Regions from separate parts of the Halomonas sp. YLB-10 genome, predicted to be linked through region 1. Evidence: predicted binding sites of a transcription regulator. Region 1 holds the regulator's gene; the other holds the start of a gene.

Region 1 (11,265 bases):
GATCAGCTGATAGAAGCCATAGGCCATGGCCAGGATCACGGCGATGGTAATGCGCCGTGCCCGCAGGACCAGGCGGCCGTAGTCGCGGGCCTTGGTGTCGAACCAGCGCATGCGGAACAGCGCCGGGATGACGATCTCGTTGGAGATCATGATCGAGACCGCCACGGCGGCGACGATGACCATGCCGGTGGCGGCGGAGAAGCCGCCGATAAAGGTCAGCAGGGCCAGCCAGCTCTGGTTGGCGGCCATCGGCAGCGACAGCACATAGGTATCGGGTGATACGTCGGTGCCGGCGAAGATGGTCAGGCCGGCGGCGGCCAGCGGCAACACGAAGAAGGCGAACAGCACCAGGTACAGCGGGAACATCCAGCGCGCGCGGGCGGCGTCGTCGCGGTGGGTGTTCTCCACCACGGTGACGTGAAACTGACGCGGCAGACACAGGATCGCCAGCATGGCCAGCAGGGTCTGGGCCCAGAAGCTCTGGCCGAAGTCCTGCTGGGCCAGTTGCCGCTGCAGCTGCAGGTGGGTGTCGGCCCGGGTCATCAGGTCCTGCAGGCCATCGAACATGCCCCAGGTGACGTAGGCGCCGAGGATCAGGAAGGCCACCAGCTTGACCAGCGACTCGAAGGCCACCGCGTGGATCAGGCCCTCGTGGTGCTCGGTGGCGTCGGTATGGCGGGTACCGAACAGGATGGCGAAGATCGCCATGACGATGGCCACATAGAAAGCGGTGTCACCGAACAGCGGCGCCTGGGTGATGTCGGAGGCGTCGGTGAGCACGGCAAAGGACGTGGACACTGCCTTCAACTGCAGGGCGATGTAGGGCAGGGTGCCGATCAGCGCGACCAGGCTGGCGAAGGCCGCCAGAGACTGGGTCTTGCCGTAGCGAGAGGCGATGAAGTCGGCGATCGAGGTGACGTTCTGGTGCTTGGCGACCCGCACCATCTTGGCCAGTACCGGCCAGAACAATAGAAGCGTCAGTACCGGACCGACGAAGATGCTGGCGAACGACCAGCCGGAGGTCGCCGCCTGGCCCACGGCGCCGTGGAAGGTCCAGGAGGTGCAGTAGATCGCCAGCGCCAGGCTGTAGACCAGCGGGCGACGATGGCTGGCCCCCAGGTGGCGTGCACGACGATCGCCGCGCCAGGCGATGGCGAACAGCACGGCGATGTAGAGCAGTGAAACAGCGATCAATAGCCAACCGGCAAACATGGGCACCTCCTCGACGTCAGCGGCCATTCTAGGGCATTGGCGGCCTGCTCGGCAGGGGCGCAGCGTGGTTGCCTCGATTCGGGCGCCTGAAGTGCGAAGCATTGACGGAATTTTGCGCCATCAAGGGAAAGGCATTGCCTGGTCTCAAGGCCTTGAATCGCGACTAAGGTGGATTGCACCTTTGTAGTGATAGACCATCGGCTAATATTCCAGGAATACTTGTAACTTACTGAAATGCTTTGTTTAATAGTTTTCTTGGTGCAGTGCATTTATGCTTTTCGACTAAAGTTATCGTTCCAGGAAAGGCCATTTTGTCTAGTCTGCTTCTCGAGCCTTTGTGTCGTCTTTGCGGCGGCATTTGGCGATCAAACCACTTCTTGAGGGTAGCCTTATGCTAGACAAGAGCGCACAGGCCTACTGGAAACGAAACATACGAACCATCCTCGGCTGTCTGGCCGTATGGTTCATCGTCTCCTATGGCTTCGGCATTCTGCTGGTGGATGTACTCAACAATATCCAGTTCTTTGGCTTCAAGCTCGGCTTCTGGTTTGCACAGCAGGGATCCATCTACACCTTTATCGTGCTGATCATTTTCTATGCCTGGAAGATGAACAAGCTCGATGAAGAGTACGACGTCCACGAACAGTGACACCCGCAAAATAACGTCAATGAACGGGAATTGATTCCATGGATGTACAACTACTTACCTATATATTTGTAGGGGCGTCCTTCGCGCTCTACATCGGTATCGCGATCTGGTCGCGTGCCGGGTCTACCAAGGATTTCTACGTCGCCGGCGGCGGCGTCCACCCTGCCGCCAATGGCATGGCTACCGCGGCAGACTGGATGTCGGCGGCCTCTTTCATCTCCATGGCGGGCCTTATCGCCTATCTGGGTTACGACGCCTCGGTCTACCTGATGGGCTGGACCGGTGGCTACGTCATGCTGGCCATGCTGCTGGCGCCTTACCTGCGCAAGTTCGGCAAGTTCACGGTGCCAGACTTTATCGGTGACCGTTACTACTCGAATATCGCCCGTACCGTGGCGGTCATCTGCGTTATTTTCGTGTCCTTTACCTATGTCGCCGGTCAGATGCGCGGCGTCGGTATCGTCTTCGCCCGTTTCCTCGAGGTCGAGGTCAATCTGGGCGTGGTCATCGGCATGGTCATCGTGTTCTTCTACGCGGTGCTCGGTGGCATGAAGGGCATCACCTACACCCAGGTGGCCCAGTACTGCGTGCTGATCACCGCCTTCATCGTGCCGGCGGTGTTCCTGTCGATCATGATGACCGGCCACGTGCTGCCGCAGACCGGGCTCGGTGCCACCTTCGTCGATGCCGCCGGCAACGACAGCGGCCAGTACATTCTCGATCGTCTCGACGGTCTGCTGACGGATCTGGGCATCACGCCCTACACCGACGGCAGCCAGCCGATGATCAACGTGTTCTTCATCACCGCCGCCCTGATGTGCGGTACCGCGGGTCTGCCCCACGTCATCGTGCGCTTCTTCACCGTGCCTCGGGTGCGTGACGCCCGGGTCAGCGCCGGCTGGGCGCTGGTGTTCATCGCACTGCTCTACACCACCGCTCCGGCGGTCGGCGTGTTCGCCCGCACCAACATCATCGAGACGGTACACGAGACCAGCTACGAAGAGGCACCGGCCTGGTTCAAGAGCTGGGAAGGCGTGGGCCTGATCGGCTGGCTCGACAAGAACGACGACGGTCGTGTGCAGATGGGGCCGGGCGCACCGTTCGAGGGCAAGCCGACTTTCGAAAGCGGCCCGCTGGAAGAGGAAACTCCTGGCGAGCACGGGCAGCGGGTGGTGACCAATACGCCTACCGACAGCCCCAACGAGGTCTATATCGACCGCGACATCATCGTGCTGGCCAACCCCGAGATCGGCGGCCTGCCGGCCTGGGTGATCGCCTTGATGGCCGCCGGTGGCGTGGCCGCGGCGCTGTCCACCGCAGCCGGTCTGTTGCTGGTGATCTCGGCGGCTGTGTCCCATGACCTGATCAAGAAGCAGATCAATCCCAACCTCAGCGAGAAGGGGGAGCTGCTGGCGGCGCGTAGTGCTGCTGCGGTGGCGGTGGTGGTAGCCGGCTACTTCGGCATCAACCCGCCGGGCTTCGTGGCCCAGGTGGTGGCCTTTGCCTTCGGTCTTGCTGCCTCGTCCTTCTTCCCGGCGATCCTGCTTGGCATCTTCGACAAGCGCATGAACCGCGAAGGGGCCATCGTCGGCATGGTGCTGGGTCTGAGCTTCACCTTCATCTACATCGTCTACACCAAGTTCATCAACACCGATCCTTCGATCTGGTGGTTCGGCATCTCGCCGGAGGGTATCGGTACCCTCGGCATGATCCTCCACTTCGTTGTGGCCTTCGTGGTCTCGCGGGCAACCGCGGCACCGCCGGAGCACATCCAGGAACTGGTGGAGAACGTGCGTGTGCCGAGAGGCGCGGGTGAGGCCCACGCTCACTAGAGCGGGCCATCAGGCAGGGGCGTCGGCCCACCATCCGTCGCCCCCTGCCAGACGACAACACTCCCCGACCCCGGCCTCGCCGGGGTCGGTCATGGAGCAGACATGATCGACATCGACTTCACTCATCCACCGTTTTCATTGCTCGACGAGGCCGAGCGCGAGCGGGTCCTGGGCGGGCTGGATATCGCCTACTACGGGCGGGATGACGTGATCCTCGATGCAGGGCAGTCCGGCGAGTTCGTCTTTGTGATCCACAAGGGCGAAGTCGCCGAACTGGACCCGGCCGAGGGCCCCGCCGGGGGGCGCATCGGCCACTACACCGGGGGCGATCTGTTCGGTGCCATCAGCGTGATCAACGGCCAGAGCCGTTACCGCTTCGTCGCCGAAGAAGAAAGCCTGTGTTATCTGATGCCGCACACCTTGTTTCTGTCGCTGTGCGAGAACAACGCCGCCTTCTCGGACTACTTTCACCAGCGCCTGATCAGCAAGACGCGCTTGCTGGCCGAACGTCGCGCCGAGGGCGGGGTCACCCTGGCCGGATTCATGCTCGCCCGGGTGAACGAGTGCATGCGTGAACCGCTCAAGGTCGGCTCGACGACATGCATTCGCGACGCCGTGCTGACCCTCAAGGACAAGGGCGCCGACAGCCTGCTGGTCGAGACGCCCGATGGTCCTGGCATGCTGACCAAGACCGACCTGCTCGAGGCCCTGGTGCTGGAGGGGTGCGACGGTAATGCCGAGGTCGGTGGCATCGCTCATCTGTCGCTGGTGACGGTGGACGAAAGCCAGTACCTGTTCGAGGCACTGATCGAGATGACCCGCCACAAGGTGGCCAGGGTGGTGGTGCTTCAGGGCCAGCGGCTGATCGGTGTCGTGGAGCTGACCGATGTGCTCAGCTTCTTTTCCAGCCGCAGCTACGTGGTCAGCCTGCAGGTCGAGCAGGCGACGACCCTGGCCTCGCTCAGCGAAGCAAGTCAGCGTGCGCCGGAGCTGGTCGAGGCGCTGATGGCCCAGGGGGTACGCATGCGCTTCGCCATGGGCATGCTGTCGGCGCTCAATGGGCGCATCATCAGCAAGGCCTGGCACTTCTCGATGCCGGCCCCTCAGCGCGAGCGCGCCTGTCTGCTGGTGCTCGGCAGCGAAGGGCGCGGCGAGCAGATCCTGAAGACCGACCAGGACAATGCGCTGATCCTGGCCGATGACCAGCAGTGGGACGAGCTCAGCGCAGATACCGCGCGGTTCACCAGCGTGCTCGACGATCTGGGCTATCCGCGCTGCCCGGGCAACATCATGGTCTCCAACCCCCAGTGGGTCGGCACCCTTGCGCAATGGCGCGCGCGCATCCGTCGCTGGGTCAGCGAACCCGACGGAGAAAGCCTGATGCGTCTGGCGGTGCTTGCCGACGCCTCGGGGGTGGCCGGTGACTTTGCCCTGGTGGACCGACTCCACGACGTGCTGATCGAAGAAACACGGGGCAATGAACTGTTGCTGACCCATCTGGCGAGGGGGGTGTTGCGGTTCTCGACGCCCTTGACCCTGTTTGGAACGCTGAAGAAGCCCGAGCACGGCGTCGACATCAAGAAGGGTGGCATCTTTCCTATCGTCCATGGTGTTCGCACCATGGCACTGGAGTGCGGGCTGCGCGAGACCTCGACCCACGACCGGCTGGCGGCGCTGGCGTCACTCGGGCGCATCGAGCGGGTGGTGGCGGAGGATCTCGGCGAGGCGTTGTCGCTGTTCTGTGAGCTGCGGCTTCGGGCGCAGCTGGCCTACCGGCGCGACGATGCCCGGGCTACGGACGCCCCGGACAGAGTGGTGGTTCAGTCGCTCAATTCGCTGGAGCGGGACCTGCTGCGCGAGGCGCTGCATCTGGTCAAGGAGTTCAAGGCCAGCCTGTCCCACCGCTATCACCTGGAGTATGCATGAGTGTCGAGGCAGCCCCCCAGGGCAAGCTGCCTTGGCGTCAATGGTTTCGCTTGGGAGAGTACCCGATGCTGAGAGCGATCAGGCGTGTGGCCGACAGGCGTCGGCAGGCCGATGGCGATTTCGCCTGGCTGTTCAATCCCTATACCGGCGATGAGCTGGTGTCCCTGGACTGCGAAACCACCGGTCTGGATACCCGTCATGCGGAGCTGGTGTCCATCGCTGCGGTACGCATTCGTGACGATCGCGTCTTGACCAGCGAGTCGCTGGACCTGCGGCTCGCGCCTCCTGCCAGCCTGAGTGGAGACTCCATCTGCATCCATCGCCTGCGAGGGGTCGACCTGGAAGGCGGCCTCGAGGTGCGCGAGGCCTTGACGACGCTGCTGGAATTTATCGGCAATCGCCCATTGGTCGGCTGGTGTATCGACTTCGACCTGGCCATGCTGGATCGCTACCTGAAGGCGGAGTTCGGCTTCTCGCTGCCCAACGCCACCATCGACGTGGCCCAGCAGTACCGCAAGCGGCTGCGCCGAAGTCACCCGGAAATCGAGGTGCAGCCGACCTTTGAACAATTGGCAGAGCGACTGGGAGTCCCGATCATGGGACGCCATACGGCCCTGGGCGACGCCGTCACCACGGCGCTGATGCATCTGCGCCTGGAGAGCGGGGCACTCACGGCGCCATCGCGCTGACCCGTTGCCGCCATCCGCGCTGACCCGGTGCCGCCCGCACCGGCAACCATTCACCTGCAAGGAGATCCTGTCATGAGTCTGCACGCCATGTTGACCCTTCTCGAGCCCACGCTGCTGGCGCTGGGCCTGGTCTCGGTGCTGGTGGCCTACCTCCAGTACTATCGCCGTACCCGGGACCTGTGGGGCATGGTCAAGTTCTGGGAGAAGCGCCTGACCCTGACCGTGCGCGAGTTTGGCTGGCAACGTGCCGGCATCCTGCTGCTGTTGCTGGGCGTGGTGGTGCGCTATCTGCTGGCGCTGAACGTCGTCTAGGGCTTGTCTGAAAAGTGCCTGCGCTCGGTAATACGGCGTTAAAAATCGGATCAAAATGCTCATTTACACCCCGTAAACTGCGCTTTCTCACCGATTTTTGCCTTGTCTAACCTTCGCTCGTCGACTTTTCGGACAGCGCCTAGGGCCTGGCTGACAGGCACTTGCGTTCTTCGACTTGCCAGACCAGACCAGACCAGGCCACGACGCGCAAGGGCGCCACTACGGCGGTGTCGTCCTTGGCGGTTTCCGATGTGCTGCCGACGAAAAGCCTCTCCCGTATTGTCCTCGCCGGGGTAAGCGGTCGCTGACCTCTTCGCCACTAAAGCGTCCGGATGGTAGACTGGCGCCTCTTTCATTTTCAGCCGTGATGTCCCGCTCCCATGTCGCCACAGTCCGCCTCCGCCACCCTGTTCGATCCCCGTACCCCCGAGGATGACCATCTCTCGATCGATGCCGGTGTCAGCCCGGCCGACCCTGCTGCGGATGGCGATCAGACGGAAGCCCAAGTTCAGGCCAAGGCACGGCGTGAGTTCAACAAGCTGCAGAAGCGCCTGCGCCGCCAGGCCGGCAACGCCATCATTGACTACGGCATGATCCAGGAAGGCGACAAGATCATGGTGTGTCTGTCTGGTGGCAAGGACAGCTACACCATGCTCGAGATCCTGCGCAGCCTTCAGCGCAACGCGCCGGTCAACTTCTCGCTGGTGGCGGTGAATCTGGATCAGAAGCAGCCGGGCTTTCCGGAGCATGTGCTGCCGAACTATCTGGACAGTATCGGCGTGGACTACCACATCCTCGAGCGCGACACCTATTCGGTGGTGAAGGAGAAGACGCCGGAGGGCAAGACCACCTGCGCGCTCTGCTCACGCCTGCGGCGCGGCTCTCTCTATGGCTTCGCCGAGGAGATCGGGGCGACCAAGATCGCCCTGGGCCACCACCGCGAGGACATTCTCGAGACGCTGTTTCTGAACATGTTCTTCGGTGGCAGCCTCAAGGCGATGCCGCCCAAGCTGCTCTCCGACGACGGCAAGAACATCGTCATCCGCCCGCTGGCGTACTGCCGCGAGGCCGATATCCAGGCCTACAGCGAGGCGATGGAGTTCCCGATCATCCCGTGCAACCTGTGTGGTTCCCAGCCCAACCTGCAGCGCCAGGTGGTCAAGGAGATGCTGGCCGAGTGGGAGGTCAAGCATCCCGGGCGCCTCGAGAGCATGTTCAAGGCGGTGACCAATGTGGCGCCGTCGCAGCTGGCGGATCGGCAACTGTTCGACTTCGAGGGGCTGGAGGCCGTACAGGCCGAACGCCAGGCCCGGCGCATCGACGTGGTGGATGCCGGCTGATCTCGCCAACAGCGAATGTGCATGACGCCATGACAGCAAAAGAGGCCGCATCTCCGGATGCGGCCTCTTTCTTGTCACACGCCATCTATTACGCTTTGCTTTCCAGATCCTGGGTACCGGGCGCTGCTGGCCAAGCCCGGCACACTGCCGCCAGGCCCGCTCAGGTAACTTCGGTGTCGGCCAGGGTCGACAGCGCGGTCAGGTCGAGGATATTGACCTCACGTCCCGATACCGCCACCAGATCCTGCTGCTGGAAACGCCCGAGGATACGGCTGACCGTTTCCACCGCCAGCCCCAGGTGATTGCCGATGTCGGCGCGGGACATGGACAGGCGGAAGCTGAACGGTGAATAGCCGCGGCGGCGGAAGCGGTCCGACAGGCCGAGGAAGAAGCAGGCCAGGCGCTGATCGGCGGTCTTGCGTGACAGCAGCTGCATCATCCGGCGGTCCTCTCGCAGCTCCTTGCTCAGGGTGCGAAACAGCTGGGCACGCAGCTCCGGTAGGGTCTGGGTCAGCGCATCGAGGCGGTCGAAGGGAATCTCGCACACCGTGGTGGTCTCCAGCGCCACCACGCTGCCGGGATAGCGGCCGTCGTCGATGCCATCCAGGCCAACCAGTTCACTGGGCAGGAAGAAGTTGGTCAACTGAGCTTCGCCGCTGCCTTCGGTGGTGATCTGCTTGAGACTCCCCGATCGGACCGCGAAGACGCTGGTGAAGCGATCTCCCTGCTCGACCAATCGTGTGCCTTTCTTGATCGGCGGGTGACGACGGATGATGGAATCGAAGCGCTCGAGGTCGGCGGTCTCCAGCGACAGCGGAAGGCACAAGGAACTCAGGCTGCAGGACTCACAGCGAGTCTCATGCAGCATGGGACGCCGCCGATCTTGGGCCGTAGGACTCATTCGCAGCTCCTGTGGATCTGGGATCGATATTGACTGGGCCATGGGGAGAACAGACGTCGCCCGTACAGCACGTTGATGGCACTATTCTACACCCTCAGATCAGCTAAAAGTGGCGTCTACCTCTTTAGGATTAATAACTTAGAGGTAGGATGCGTCATTGGTGCAGCCCAGTCCAAAGTTGCCAGACGGCAAAGGCGATGATCATGCCAGCGGCGACAAGGCGTGTTGCCCGATGCGCCAGCAGGGCCTGCATTTGTCTTGCGGCGAGGCCCGTCACCACCAGCGCCGGAAGCGTACCAAGACCGAAGCTCGCCATCAGCAGTGCGCCCTCGAGGGGCTCGGCCCGTGCCAGGCTCCAGGCCAGCATCGAGTACACCAGGCCACAGGGCAGCCAGCCCCAGATGGCGCCCAGCGCCACCGCCTGGGGCAGACGCACCACCGGCAACAGGCGTCTGCCTGCGGGTTCCAGGTACCTCCAGAGGTGACGTCCCAGTGCCTCGACGTGACGCAGGCCTTTCCATAGATCGGCAATGTAAAGCGCCATCAGGATCAACATCAGGCTGGCGACGATCTGCATCAGGCCACGCAGGGTCGGCGAAAGGCCGATCACCGAACCCAGGGCGGCAACCAGAGCGCCCGCCACACAGTAGCTGGTGATACGACCTACATTGTAGCCGAGCACAAGTGTGCTCACCCGCCAAGGTTGACGCATGCTGGGTGGGATGGCAAAGGTCAGGGCGCTCATGATACCGCCGCACATGCCAATACAGTGTGCACCGCCGAGCAGGCCAAACACGAAGGCCGCCATCATGGGAGGCAGCTCGAGGCCGGTAGGATTCACTCAGGCCCTCTGGACGATGGATCACGATCGGATGTCTGCGCAGGCGTTTCGGACGAGGAAGCGCCGTCATCGGCACTGCGAGTGTCGTCCTCATCCTCGAACAGGATGCGATAGGCGGGGCCTTCGAGGTCCTCGAACTGGTCGTTGCGCACCGCCCAGAAGAAGGCCCAGACCGCCAGGCCCAGCAGGATCAACGACAAGGGTATCAACAGGTAAAGGATGCTCATGGGCCGGGGCTTGCGGTGACGGGTGAAGGTGTCGCGGTCGGCCTGGTGCGTCCGCGCCGCAGACGCAGGGCATTGCCGATGACCAGCAACGAGCTGAGTGACATGCCGATGGCGGCAAGCCATGGGGGCACGAAGCCCAGCGCCGCTGCGGGCAGCGCCACGACATTGTAGAGCACCGACCAGGACAGATTCTGGCGAATGATGCGACGGGTCTGGCGGGCCACCTCGATGGCTTCGACGATACCCGTGAGCGGTTCGCCCAGCAATACCAGATCGGCGCGGGTGCGGGTGAGGTCGCTGGCCCCGGCCATGGCGATGGCAAGGTCGGCGCCGGCCAGTACCGGCACGTCATTGATGCCATCACCGACCATGGCCACCTTTTCACCCTGTGCCTGTCGCGCCTTCAAGTGCCCGAGCTTGTCCTCGGGGGTGGCCTCGCCACGCCACTGATCGACGCCCAGCGTGCGGGCCAGCTGGCCGACGTTGACTGCGCGGTCGCCCGACAGGATCTCGATGGCAAGCCCCCGCTGGGCGAGGGCGGCGAGGGTCTCGGCGGCGTCGTCACGGGGCTGATCGTCGAGCTTGAACCAGGCCTGGGGCTTGCCTTCGCAGGCCAGCAGCAGCCAAAGCCCTGCGCCAGGGAGCTCAGTAACGGGTTGGCCCAGGCAGGCAAAACGCGGCTGGCCCAGTCGCCAGCGCCGGCCGTCGATCACGCCTTCCACGCCCTGACCCGGGTGATTGCGCAGTTCGCTGGCCTGGCAGCTGGCGTCGCGCCAGGCAGCGAAGGCACGGGCGATGGGGTGCTCCGAGCCGGTCTCCAGTGCCGCCGCCAGTGCCAGATGCCGGCGCTTGGCGGCAGCGTCCATCTCGCCATTGTTGGCGCTTCCTTCGTCGTCGCTCAGCGGCCGGTGTTCGGCGAGTTGCATACGCCCCCGGGTCAGGGTGCCGGTCTTGTCGAAGACGACGCGATCGAGGCCGGCCAGGGTCTCCAGCGCATCGGCTCGGGTCACCAGTACCCCGGCACGTCTCAGCCGGCCGTGGGCCACGGTCAGGGCGGTGGGGGTCGCCAGCGCCAGGGCGCAGGGGCAGGTCACCACCAGTACCGACAGGGTGATCCACAGGCTGCGGCTAGGGTCGATCAGGCTCCAGACCAGCGCCACCAGGGCGGTGATGACCAGCAGGTTCAACACGAAGCGATGGGCCACCTGCTCGGCCAGGCGGGCGATACGTGGACGATGGGCGAAGGCACGGTCGGTGAGATCGAGAATGCCGGCGGCGCGGGTATCGTCGCCGACGCGGGTGACCATCACTTCGATCGGGCTGTCCATGCACAGGG
Region 2 (11,265 bases), on a different contig from region 1:
TGGCCCGCCAAGGACGCTACTCGGCGCCCTCGCCGCTGGCGCTGGTGGACGCCGAGCTGTGCAATGGCTATTGGCACGGCCAGGCGGGGATGGATCTGGCGCCGGTACTGGAAGACTGAAAGCCCCTTCCCTCTCACACCACCTCACTCAGGAGGCCGGTTCGCCGGCCTCCATCGCTAGATGGCTCAACCCGCCAGCCAGCAGGCGGTAACCAGGCGCCTAGGCCTGGCGAGGCAGCCAGCGCTGCAGCTGGCCCAGCGCCTCGAGCAGGTAGGGATGCAGCAGTTCCATTTCCTGCCCATCCAGCAGGTTCTTCACCGTCAGCCCCAGTTCGGTATCGCCCTCCAGGCACAGCCGGCGCTGGAAGAACAGGCTGTCCGGGTCTTCCTCGCGGCTGGCCAGGCAGGCGAACTCGCGCCAGCCCCCCGCCACCTTCACCTCCCAGGGCGCGTCGGTGACCTGCAGGCGACCGTGCGTGAGGGTCAGGGTGACCGCCAGCGCCAGATCATCGATGGACAGACACACCCGGCGCCCTTCAAGCACGTCGAACTCACCGTCGGCCAGTGGCTCGGCCAGGGTGCGGTTGAGCCAGGGCTCGAGACTCGTGCGCAACAGCGGCAGGGGCAGCGGGCCGAGACGGCGCATCAGTGACAGATGCAGACGATGGGGCACCCGGGTCAAGGCGCCAGACGTCAACGACGACGGCAACGAAGGAAGGGTGGGCAGGGCAGGAAGGGCAAGAGAAGGCAACGACAGCGAGCCGAGCGGCGACAGCGACATGACGGGTTCCTGGTCAAGCGGCACGACGCCGCCGGGTCATGCTAGCGATACCGTCGCCCTCGGTTCATGACGCCCATCAAGCCCTCTGGTGTAGCGCTCGTTGAACGCTCTGACACAGCCGAATGCCGGGGTCGAAATGGGAACTCTGCTACACTGCTGACATCATCGGGTTCGGCCCCTTGGCTTCACCCAGGTTCCGCAGAGCATTGAGTTCACAAGCGGAAAAGGAGCAACGATGTCCATCGAAACCAGCTTCGAAGGCTACCTCAAGGCCAAAGAGGGTGGCCACCTGCGTAGCATGAAGATATCGCATCGCGGCGCCGTCTCCGTGGACAGCGCCGAGCTGGTGCGGTCGCGCAAGGTCAAGAGCAACGTCAGAGCCCTTCGCCGCAGCCTCGATCGCAGGGACAGCAAGCCGGAATGAGCGGCATCAAGCTGCTGCCACCTTTCGTCCTGCTGGTGGCCGGCTTTCTGCTATGCCATTCGATCCCTTCCTGGCGACGCTACGTCATTCGTGCCAACGGACAACAGCTGACCTTGCGCAGCGCCATCGCCGGCTTTGGGGCCGCCCTCCCGGTCTTCGCTGTGCTTTACCTCCTGCACGCTTTCTCTGCCCCCTCCGCTTCTCCTTACGCCTACCCAGACACCCAAGGCGAGCCCTTCGGCGAGCCCTTCCTTCAGACGTCGCTGGTTACCCTCACTATTGCGATCATCTGCCTGGCGTTTACGAAACTGGTGGCCTGGTACTATGCCTTCTATCTGGGCCAATCCCGTCTGCGCCAGCGCCTGGCCGGGTTTGCGCGTCGCAGCGTCGGGGCTAGTGTCTATCACCGACTGCAACGAGCAGCACAGTGGTGCCACTGGCAGAGCTATCGCTTCACCGTCCACGCCATGCGCAAGCTGATAGAGGGTGACCATGCCGAAACCCTCTACCTTGGCAGCCTGCTTGGCACCGGCAGCGGCCTCTGCATGTTCGTGCTGGATTCTCGCAAGGTGATCATCGGCAACGTGACTGGCATGCCCGAACCCTCGGCGCCCAAGGAGGAAAGCCAGATACGTGTGTTGCCCTACTTCACCGGGCATCTGTGCGAAGCCCATCTCCAGTTGCATATCACCACCGACTACACGCCCTACCTGGACGCCCAGAGTCGGGGCGAGGCCCACCGCGACTACGCCTTTGACATCGTGCTGGCCGCCCACAAGACCAGCTACGTCCGGGAGTTCGACATCCGTTTTTTCCGCAGCCGGTTCATCAACCACCACTGCCCCTGCGGCCACCCCGTCTACAACACCACCCGCTCCGGCCAGGCTCAGCCGCCTGGGGCGTCATAGCGCCTGCTGTCACGACGCTGGCTGAACGAAAACCACCCCTCCAGACACAACGATGGGCCCCGAAGGGCCCATCGTTGTGACGCTGGGTTGTTCGCGCGCCAGCCGTGCTTTCTAGCCACGTATTCTAGTCGTGCTTTCCAACCAAACGTCGACTAGCCACACTTCGACCAGCCGCAGCCGGCGTAGCAGGTGGGGCAGCCGTCCATCATGATCAGCTCGCCGCGACACTCGGGGCAGTTGCCGACCACGGCGGGGCTGGCGCCTTCGGCGGCGGACTCGGCAGGCTTGCCATCCAGCGGCTCGACCGCGCCGCTCGGGGTCTCGTCCTCGACCTCGGCGGGGTACCAGCCGTGGCCGGAGGCCTGGCGCCGGGCGTAGCGGCTGACCAGCTCCTCCACCGGAATCTGGTTGCCGTCGATGTCGAGGAAGCCGCGACGATAGAGGATCTGCTGGATCGACCAGGCGATGGCGGCGACCTCGGAGTCGTGGAACATCGGCTTGTTCCAGCGGTTCATGCCGCAGCGCACCAGGCCCTTGTCCCAGGCCACCTTGCGCAGATCCGCCACCGCCTGGGTGACGTAGCCGCCGCGGGCGGCCAGCGACAGGCTGCGCATGGTGGCGGTGATCCACTGGTGTTCGCTGGACAGCTGGCCGGAGGGGAAGAAGAACTCCACCGGGCGCTCGATAATCACCCGCTGGCCGTTGAGCACGCCTTCCACCGGCATGAAGGACACCAGCAGGTAGACCTTCTTGCGGCCTTCGGCGCCGACGTAGGAGATCTTCTCGGATACTGCCTCCAGCGTTCCCTCGGGGCGCGAGGGGATGCGCATGGTCAGCGGGTTTTCCTCGGGCAGCGGGGCCGGCGCGGGGGCGGCCTCCTCGCTCTTGACGCGGTAGCCCACGATCTTGGAATTGATTTCGACAGCCATCAGCGGGCTCCTCCAGAAAGATGATGCGGGCGTGACACGCTCACGACCCAGGCATGATGTTGCGGCTCGCCGCTGGTCCGATTACCACTTGCCATAGGTCCCCTCCTTCAAGCCGTCGTAGAGGTTGGCGGCGTTGTGTTCCTCGCCGTCGTAGATCACCGTCTCGTCGCCCTTGAGTTCGAGGGTCTCGCCGTTCTCCAGCTCGAAGATATAGGTGGTGTTCTTGAGGTCATCCTCGCGCACCAGCACGCCCTGGAAGGCCTCCGGGTTGAAGCGGAAGGTAGTGCAGCCCTTGAGGCGGCTCTGGTAGGCGTCCAGGTACAGGTCCTTGAACGCCTCGAAGGCAAAGTCGGTGGGCACGTTGACGGTCTTGGAGATCGCCGAGTCGACCCAGGCCTGGGCCGCGGCCTGCACCGCCACGTGCTGCTTGGGGGTCACCGCGTCGGCGGTGATGAAGTACTCGGGCAGGTCGCTTTCCACCGCGTCGGCGTGCATGAAGTGACGGTAAGCGGCAAGCTCGAAGGACACCACCTCGACCTGCTCCTTGGTCTTCTTGCCGGCCTGGATCACGTTACGGAAGTAGCGATGGGAGAACGACGGCTCGATACCATTGGAGGCGTTGTTGCCCAGCGACAGGCTGATCGTCCCGGTGGGGGCGATCGACGAGTGGTGGGTGAAGCGCGCGCCGTGCTCTGCCAGCTCCGCCACCAGCTGCGGCTCGACCTCGGCGATCTTCTGCATATAGCGGCTGTAGCGCGCGTGCAGGATGCGCCCGGGCACCTTGTCGCCGACCTCATAGCCGTCGCGGCCGAGCTCGGGACGCTCGCGAAGCATCTTCGGCGTCAGCTCGAACTCCTGCTCGAGGATCGGGGCCATGCCCTTCTCGCGGGACAGCTCCAGCGCCTGCTTCCAGCCCTCCACGGCCAGCACTCGGCTGACCTCCTCGGTGAAGCCCAGCGACTCGGCCGAGCCATAGGGCATCTTGAGCATGGTCATGGTCGAGCCGAGGCCGAGGAAGCCCATGCCGTGGCGGCGCTTGGCCTCGATCTCGCGGCGCTGGCCGGACAGCGGCAGGCCGCTGATCTCGACCACGTTGTCGAGCATGCGGGTGAAGATCGCCACCACCTCACGGTACTTGTCCCAGTCGAAGCGCGGCTTGTCGCCGAACGGATCGATCACGAAGCGGGTCAGGTTGACCGACCCCAGCAGGCAGGCGCCCTCCGGCGGCAGCGGCTGCTCGCCGCAGGGGTTGGTGGCGCGGATCTCTTCGCAGAACCAGTTGTTGTTCATGCGATTGACCTGGTCGATCAGGATGAACCCGGGTTCGGCGTAGTCGTAGGTGGAACGCATGATGGTGTCCCACAGCTCGCGGGCCTTGATCACCTCGACCACGCGGCAGGCCACGCGACCTTCGGCGTCCTGGGTGTAGCCGTCCTCGATCACCGGCCAGTCGCGGTAGATCAGCTCGCTGTCATCGACGTCGCCCTTCTCGCCCTCGTGCAGCGGGAAGGCCAGCGGCCAGTCGGCGTCCTGCTTCACCGCTTCCATGAACTCGTCGGTGATCAGCAGGCTCAGGTTGAACTGGCGCAGGCGACCGGCCTCGCGCTTGGCCTCGATAAAGTCGCGCACGTCGGGATGACCGACGTCGAAGGTGCCCATCTGGGCGCCACGACGGCCGCCGGCGGAGGCCACCGTAAAGCACATCTTGTCGTAGATATCCATGAACGCCAGGGGGCCGTTGGTGCCGGCACCGGCGCCGAACACGAAGGCGCCCTTGTGGCGCAGGGTGGAGAACTCGTAGCCGATGCCGCAGCCGGCCTTGAGGGTCATGCCCGCATCCACCACGCTGTCGAGGATGTCGTGCATGGAGTCGCGAATGGTCCGCGATACCGTGCAGTTGATCAGGCTGACCGCGGGCTTGTAGCCCTCGGCTCCGGCGTTGGAGGTGATCCGGCCTGCCGGCACGGCGCCGTTTTCCAGCGCCCAGCGAAACTTCGGCAGCCACTTGTCGGCGGCGTCGCCCTCGACGGCGGCCAGCGCCTTGGCCACGCGGTCCCAGGTGGCCTGAAGGTCGGCGTCGACGGGCTGGCCGTGGCGGTCCTTCAAGCGATACTTGGCGTCCCAGATGTCATACGAGGGGCCCTGCATGGGAACCTCCTGCGACAGGGCGGCGGCCTTGGCGGATGTGGTCATGAAAGCTTGTCTCCGATGAAGTTACCGGCAAATAAACGGGGTCGTAAAGGGGCGGATGCGCGCTCCGGATAAGCTCGGGCACCCTACCAGATATAGTAAAATTTTCGACCGGCGGCACAATATAAACGAAAAATCGGGCCATGGAAGACCCGATCGTTAATTCGGCTTTGGCGCATGAAAGGTAGCGCGGCCTACCCCGGGCGTCTCGCCCCGGGGCAGCCGCGATAGAGCCGGCTAGACGGTGCGCGAGAAGCGCCCGCTGCCGGGGACCAGGTAGGCATCGAAGGCCATGGCCACGTTGCGCATCATCAGGCGTCCTGCCGGCAGTACCCTGAGCGCTTGCTGCTTGATCTCGATCAAGCCGTCGGCCTGCATCTCGTCGAGCTGGTCGAGGGCGCTGGCGAAATGCGTGCGAAAGTCGATAGCGTGACGGGCTTCGAACTCGGCGAAGCGCACCTCGCCGTGACACATCAGCGAGGTGATCAGTTCGGCACGCAGCTGGTCTTCGTCGCTCAACCGATAGCCCCGCAACACCGGCAGCCGCCCGGCCTCGAGGTGCTCGGCGTGCTCGGCGGTGGTCTTGACGTTCTGGCTGTAGGCGTCGCCGACCTTGCCGATGGAGGTGACCCCGAGCCCGATCATGTCGCACTGAGCGTGGGTCGAGTAGCCCTGGAAATTGCGCTGCAGGGTACCGTCGTGACGGGCTCTGCTGAGTTCGTCCTCGGGCAGGGCGAAGTGGTCCATGCCGATATAGACGTAGCCCGCCTGGGTCAGCCGCTCGATGGTCAGCTCGAGCAACTCGAGCTTGCGCCCGGGCGGCGGCATGTCCTCGTCGCGGATCAGCCGCTGGGCCTTGAACAGCGACGGCAGGTGGGCGTAGCTGTAGGCGGCGATGCGGTCGGGTCTCAGCGCCACCACCTTGGCCAGGGTGGCGTCGAAGCTGTCGCGGGTCTGCAGCGGCAGCCCATAGATCAGGTCCACCGACACCGAGGCGAAGCCGGCGTCCCGGGCGGCGTCCACCAGGGCTGCCACCTGGGCCTCGCTCTGCACGCGGTTGACCGCCTTCTGCACCAGCGGATCGAAGTCCTGGACGCCGAAGCTCAGACGATTGAAGCCCATCTCGCGCAGTTCATGGATCTGGGCGGGGGTCACCGTACGCGGATCCACCTCCAGCGAGAATTCCCGGCGCTGCTCCGGGGCGAACCGGAAGTGGCGCGCCAGGGCGTCGATCAGCCCCTTGAGCTGGTCATTGGACAGAAAGGTCGGGGTGCCCCCACCCAGGTGCAGCTGGTTGAGCTCCCGGGTCTCGTCGAACAGCGCCGCCTGCAGGGCGATCTCGCGCTTGAGCAGCGCCAGGTACTCAGCGGCACGCTCGCGATTGTGGGTAATGATCTTGGAGCAGGCACAGTAGTAGCAGAGGCTTTCGCAGAAGGGCACATGGACGTAGACCGACAGCGGCTTCGGCTCCCCCTGCTGGCTGCGCTCGACCGCCTGGCGATAGTCGGCGACACCGAAACCGTCGTGGAAGTGCGGCGCGGTGGGATAGGAGGTGTAGCGCGGCCCTGGACGGTCGTACTTCTCGACCAGCGCACGCTGAAACGGCAAAACATCGGATGACATCGACAAGGCCCCTCGTGACACGACCGCCCGACGGCGGCATCTGTCGGCATTGTCGCACGTCGAATCCGCCCGTCCCGGCAAGACGAAGCCAGACATGATCTGCATCAAATCACGGCAGCGGCATCACGGCGCTTGCCCCTGTGGCGTGTTCTCGCCCGAGGTAGTGCAAACGCGAGCCAACCGCAATGATGCCCCTGCCATCCCAGTGATCCCGATCAAGCATAGTACGGAAGACGTACCTCTCCCCGCCTAAAGTTGACCAACGTCATAGGGTATTGTCGCTGAGCGCTCCAATACTCGAGAGTCCCAAGGGACATCCCGCACAAACCGTGATGCCTGACCCAAGCCGCACGCCGCTTGCGTCAGGTATCACGCCCCAAGACCGAGGAGCGCTCATCATGAAATGGATCCCCCTGGCCGCGCTTGGCGCCGCCTGTCTGTTCAGTCTCAACGCCCAGGCCGCCGGCGACGCCGCCGCCGGTGAAACCAAGATCGGCGCCTGCGCCGCCTGCCATGGCACTGACGGCAAGGCCACCGGACCGATCTATCCCAACCTGGCGGGTCAGAACGCTCCGTACCTGGAAAGCGCGCTCAAGGCCTACCGCGAGGGTCAGCGCGGTGGTGGCATGTCCGCCATCATGGCGCCCCAGGCGGCGGCCCTGTCGGATCAGGATATCGCCGACATCGCCGCCTACTTCTCGTCGCTGACGCCCTGATCCCACCCTGGTGCGCGAAGCGTCCTCGGGGCGCTTTGCGCCTCGAGGTCATGCCATGACCCAAGCCCCCCGCCATTTTCCCCGCCACTGGTCTTCTCCCCTGCGCCTGCTTGTCGTGCTGTTGGCGATGTGCTTGAGCCTGCCCGCCCTGGCGCTGGAATTCGATCAGTATCCCGGTGACCTTGGCAGCGCCAAGGGTGACCTCGCGCTGTTTCAGCAGGCCTTTCCCGGCACCGACAGGGTCGAGCCGGTGACCGACCTGCCGTGGCCGGTCAATGCGCTCTACCGTGGCGACGAACTGGTCGGCTACGCCTTCGAGAGCGCCGAGGTCGCGCCGATCCCCGCCTACTCGGGCAAGCCGGTCAACCTGCTGATCGCCATCGATCCTTCCGCCAGCCTGCGCCTGGCCAAGGTACTCAATCATTCCGAGCCGATCATGCTGGTCGGTATCCCGTCAGAGCGCCTGGACGACTTCGCCGGCCAGCACCTGGGTACCTCGGTGACGTCGCGCCTGGAGGTGGGAGAGGACGTCGATGCCATCTCCGGCGCCACCGTGACCGTCATCGTGGTCAACGACACCATCATGCGGGCAGGACGCCTGGTCGCCGCCGCCCTGGGGCTGATCGAGGACCCCGCGGCAGCGCCAATCGCCCGCGTGCGCGACGAGATCTACGCGCCCGCCGACTGGCAGGGCCTGCTCGACCAGGGGGCACTGGGCCACCTGACCCTGCGCCAGGGAGAGGTCGATGACGCCTTCGTCGGCACCCCTGCGGAGCACTACCTGAGCGGCCAGCGTTCGCCCCGCGACGCCACCTTCATCGATCTTTACCTGGGCTACCTCAATGCGCCGAGCGTTGGCCGCAATCTGCTCGGCGAGCGCGGCTACGACCAGTTGATGGCGAGCCTCGCCCCCGGCGAACACGCCGTTGCCCTGCTCGCCGACGGCAGCTTTTCCTACAAGGGGTCGGGCTACGTGCGCGGCGGCATCTTCGATCGTATCGAGCTGGTCCAGGGCAACGCCTCGATCAGCTTCCACGACAGCGACCAGCGCCGCCTGCCGCGCCTGGCCATCGACGGAGCCCCCGCACTCAGCGAACGCGACATCTTCGTGATCCACGAGGACGCCCACTTCGACCCGGGCACGCCCTGGCGGCTAAACCTGCTGGTGCGCCGGGCCTCGGGGCCGCTGACCCAGGAGTTCACCCGCTTTCATCTCGACCAGGCGCTGCCCGAGGCCTTTATCGAGCGTCCCGAGCCGGTGGAGCCCGCCCCGCTGTGGCTCGAGATGTGGCAGCAGAGTCGGCTAGAGCTGATCGGGCTTGGTGCTGGACTGGTGACGCTGTCACTGATCCTGGCGTTCCAGGACGCCCTGGCGCGTCGTCCGCGCCTGCTGCGCCCGCTGCGCAAGGCCTTCCTGCTCTACACCCTGGTCTATATCGGCTGGGTCTCGCTGGCCCAGCTCTCGGTGGTCAATGTGCTGGCGCTGATCCATTCCGTCATCCATGGCTTCAGCTGGTCGGCCTTCCTGATCGATCCGCTGATGTTCGTGCTGTGGGTCTTCGTGGCGGTCACTCTGGTGCTGTGGGGCCGCAGCATCTTCTGCGGCTGGCTGTGTCCCTTCGGCGCGCTGCAGGACCTGGTCAACCAGCTCGCCCGTCACCTGAAGGTGCCGCAACTGACGCTGCCCTTCGCCGTGCACCGGCGGCTGTGGGTGGTGAAGTACCTGATCCTGTTTGGCCTGGTCGGGGTGTCCTTCTACGACCTGGGACAGGCGGAGCGGCTGGCCGAGGTCGAGCCGTTCAAGACCGCCATCACCCTGCACTTCCTGCGCGACTGGGGCTATGTGCTCTACGCCGTGGCACTGATCGCAAGCTCGGCCTTCATGCACAAGGCCTACTGCCGCTACGTCTGCCCGCTGGGTGCGAGCCTGGCCATCGCCGGTCGCCTGCGCCTTTACGACTGGCTAAGGCGGCACCGTGGCCAGTGCGGCACCCCCTGCCAGATCTGCGCCAACGACTGCGAGCTGGTGGCCATCCATCCCGACGGTCGCATCGAGGCCTCGGAGTGCCACTACTGCCTGGACTGCCAGATCACCTACGACGACGACCGTCGCTGTCCGCCCCGGGTCAAGCGCAGAAAGCGCCTGGAACGGAATGCGGCGAGGACGCACGGCGACGTGGGTGACGCAGAACCCCGCGGATCAAGCCAGGACGGCGACCCGCGGCGTATACCCTGCCTTGAGGAGAACTGAAGTGAGTGACGATTCCCGCAGTATCCAGAATCTGGCCCGACGCCACTTTCTACGCAACAGTGCGGTGACCGGCGTCGCCGGCGCCGGCCTTGCCAGCGGAGTGGTCGGCGGTGTTGGCACCAGCGCCCTGCTCGGCAGCCGCAGTGCCCGCGCCAGTGAAGGCGATGCCATGGTGGCCCCCGGTGAACTCGACGAATACTACGGCTTCTGGAGCGGCGGCCACTCCGGCGAAGTGAGGGTGCTGGGCATCCCCTCCATGCGCGAGTTGATGCGCATTCCGGTGTTCAACACCGAGAGCGCCACCGGCTGGGGCATCACCAACGAGTCCCGGCATATCCTCGGCGAGTCCGCGCGTTTCCACAACGGTGACGCCCACCACCCCCACGCCTCGCTCACCGACGGTCGTTATGACGGCAAGTACCTGTTCATCAACGACAAGGCCAATACCCGGGTGGCGCGGATCCGCCTCGACATCATGAAGACCGACAAGGTCACCACTATTCCCAACGTCCAGGCCATCCACGGCCTGCGTCTGCAGAAGGTGCCCTTCACCAAGTACGTCTTCGCCAACGCCGAGTTCCCGATCCCCCAGGTCAACGACGGTCGCGACCTGGAGCATCCCGAGAACTACTACACCATGCTCAACGCCATCGACGCCGAGACCATGGAAGTGGCCTGGCAGGTGATCGTCGATGGCAACCTGGACAACACCGACGCCGACTACACCGGCCGCTTCGTTGCCTCGACCTGCTACAACTCCGAGAAGGGCATGACCCTGGCCGACAGCATGCGTGCCGAGCGTGACTGGGTGGTGGTGTACGACGTCGAAGCCATCGAGGCCGCCGTCGAGAAAGGCCAGTTCGAGACCCTGGGCGACTCCCCGGTGCCGGTGCTGGACGGACGCAAGGGCTCACCGCTGACGCGCTACATTCCGGTGCCCAAGAATCCCCATGGCCTGAATACCTCACCCGACGGCAAGTACTTCATCGCCAACGGCAAGCTGTCGCCGACGGTGTCGATCATCGCCATCGACAAGCTGCCGGCGCTGTTCGCCGACGAGATCGAGCCCCGCGACAGCGTGGTCGCCGAGCCGGAGCTGGGCCTGGGGCCGCTGCACACCACCTTCGACGGTCGCGGCTTCGCCTACACCACCCTGTTCATCGACAGCCAGGTGGCCAAGTGGAACATCGAGGAGGCGATCCGCGCCTACAACGGCGAGGACGTCAACTACATCCACCAGAAGCTCGACGTGCACTATCAGCCGGGCCACAACCACGCCAGCCTGTGCGAGACCCGCGATGCCGACGGCAAGTGGCTGGTGGTGCTGTGCAAGTTCTCCAAGGACCGCTTCCTGCCGGTGGGACCGCTGCACCCGGAAAACGATCAGCTGATCGACATCTCCGGCGACACCATGAAGCTGGTCCACGACGGCCCGACCTACGCC

The links. The regulator FNR, encoded in region 1, switches genes on or off when oxygen is low (the NO sensors DNR and NnrR bind a similar motif). The targets are predictions, from matches to a motif close to TTGATNTANATCAA.
Region 2: the regulator FNR is predicted to act here: its motif matches at 6,949-6,962, upstream of hemN (oxygen-independent coproporphyrinogen III oxidase).

Annotation. Positions count from the first base shown of each region.
Region 1 covers NZ_RRCU01000001.1:839,447-850,711, reverse strand. Annotated here, with positions in the region: gene EBB56_RS03545 (NahK/ErcS family hybrid sensor histidine kinase/response regulator) at 1-1,212, opposite strand, end outside; gene EBB56_RS03540 (DUF4212 domain-containing protein) at 1,604-1,861, shown strand; gene EBB56_RS03535 (sodium:solute symporter family protein) at 1,900-3,693, shown strand; gene EBB56_RS03530 (DUF294 nucleotidyltransferase-like domain-containing protein) at 3,796-5,619, shown strand; gene EBB56_RS03525 (3'-5' exonuclease) at 5,616-6,308, shown strand; gene EBB56_RS03520 (hypothetical protein) at 6,381-6,620, shown strand; gene ttcA (tRNA 2-thiocytidine(32) synthetase TtcA) at 7,001-7,960, shown strand; gene fnr (fumarate/nitrate reduction transcriptional regulator Fnr) at 8,121-8,861, opposite strand; gene EBB56_RS03505 (sulfite exporter TauE/SafE family protein) at 9,016-9,702, opposite strand; gene ccoS (cbb3-type cytochrome oxidase assembly protein CcoS) at 9,699-9,929, opposite strand; gene EBB56_RS03495 (heavy metal translocating P-type ATPase) at 9,926-11,265, opposite strand, start outside.
Region 2 covers NZ_RRCU01000011.1:623-11,887, reverse strand. Annotated here, with positions in the region: gene EBB56_RS20455 (U32 family peptidase) at 1-119, shown strand, start outside; gene EBB56_RS20450 (SCP2 domain-containing protein) at 220-780, opposite strand; gene EBB56_RS20445 (hypothetical protein) at 1,016-1,204, shown strand; gene EBB56_RS20440 (hypothetical protein) at 1,201-2,112, shown strand; gene EBB56_RS20435 (hypothetical protein) at 2,265-3,041, opposite strand; gene EBB56_RS20430 (adenosylcobalamin-dependent ribonucleoside-diphosphate reductase) at 3,123-5,234, opposite strand; gene hemN (oxygen-independent coproporphyrinogen III oxidase) at 5,469-6,854, opposite strand; gene EBB56_RS20420 (cytochrome c) at 7,253-7,570, shown strand; gene EBB56_RS20415 (NosR/NirI family protein) at 7,626-9,821, shown strand; gene nosZ (TAT-dependent nitrous-oxide reductase) at 9,823-11,265, shown strand, end outside.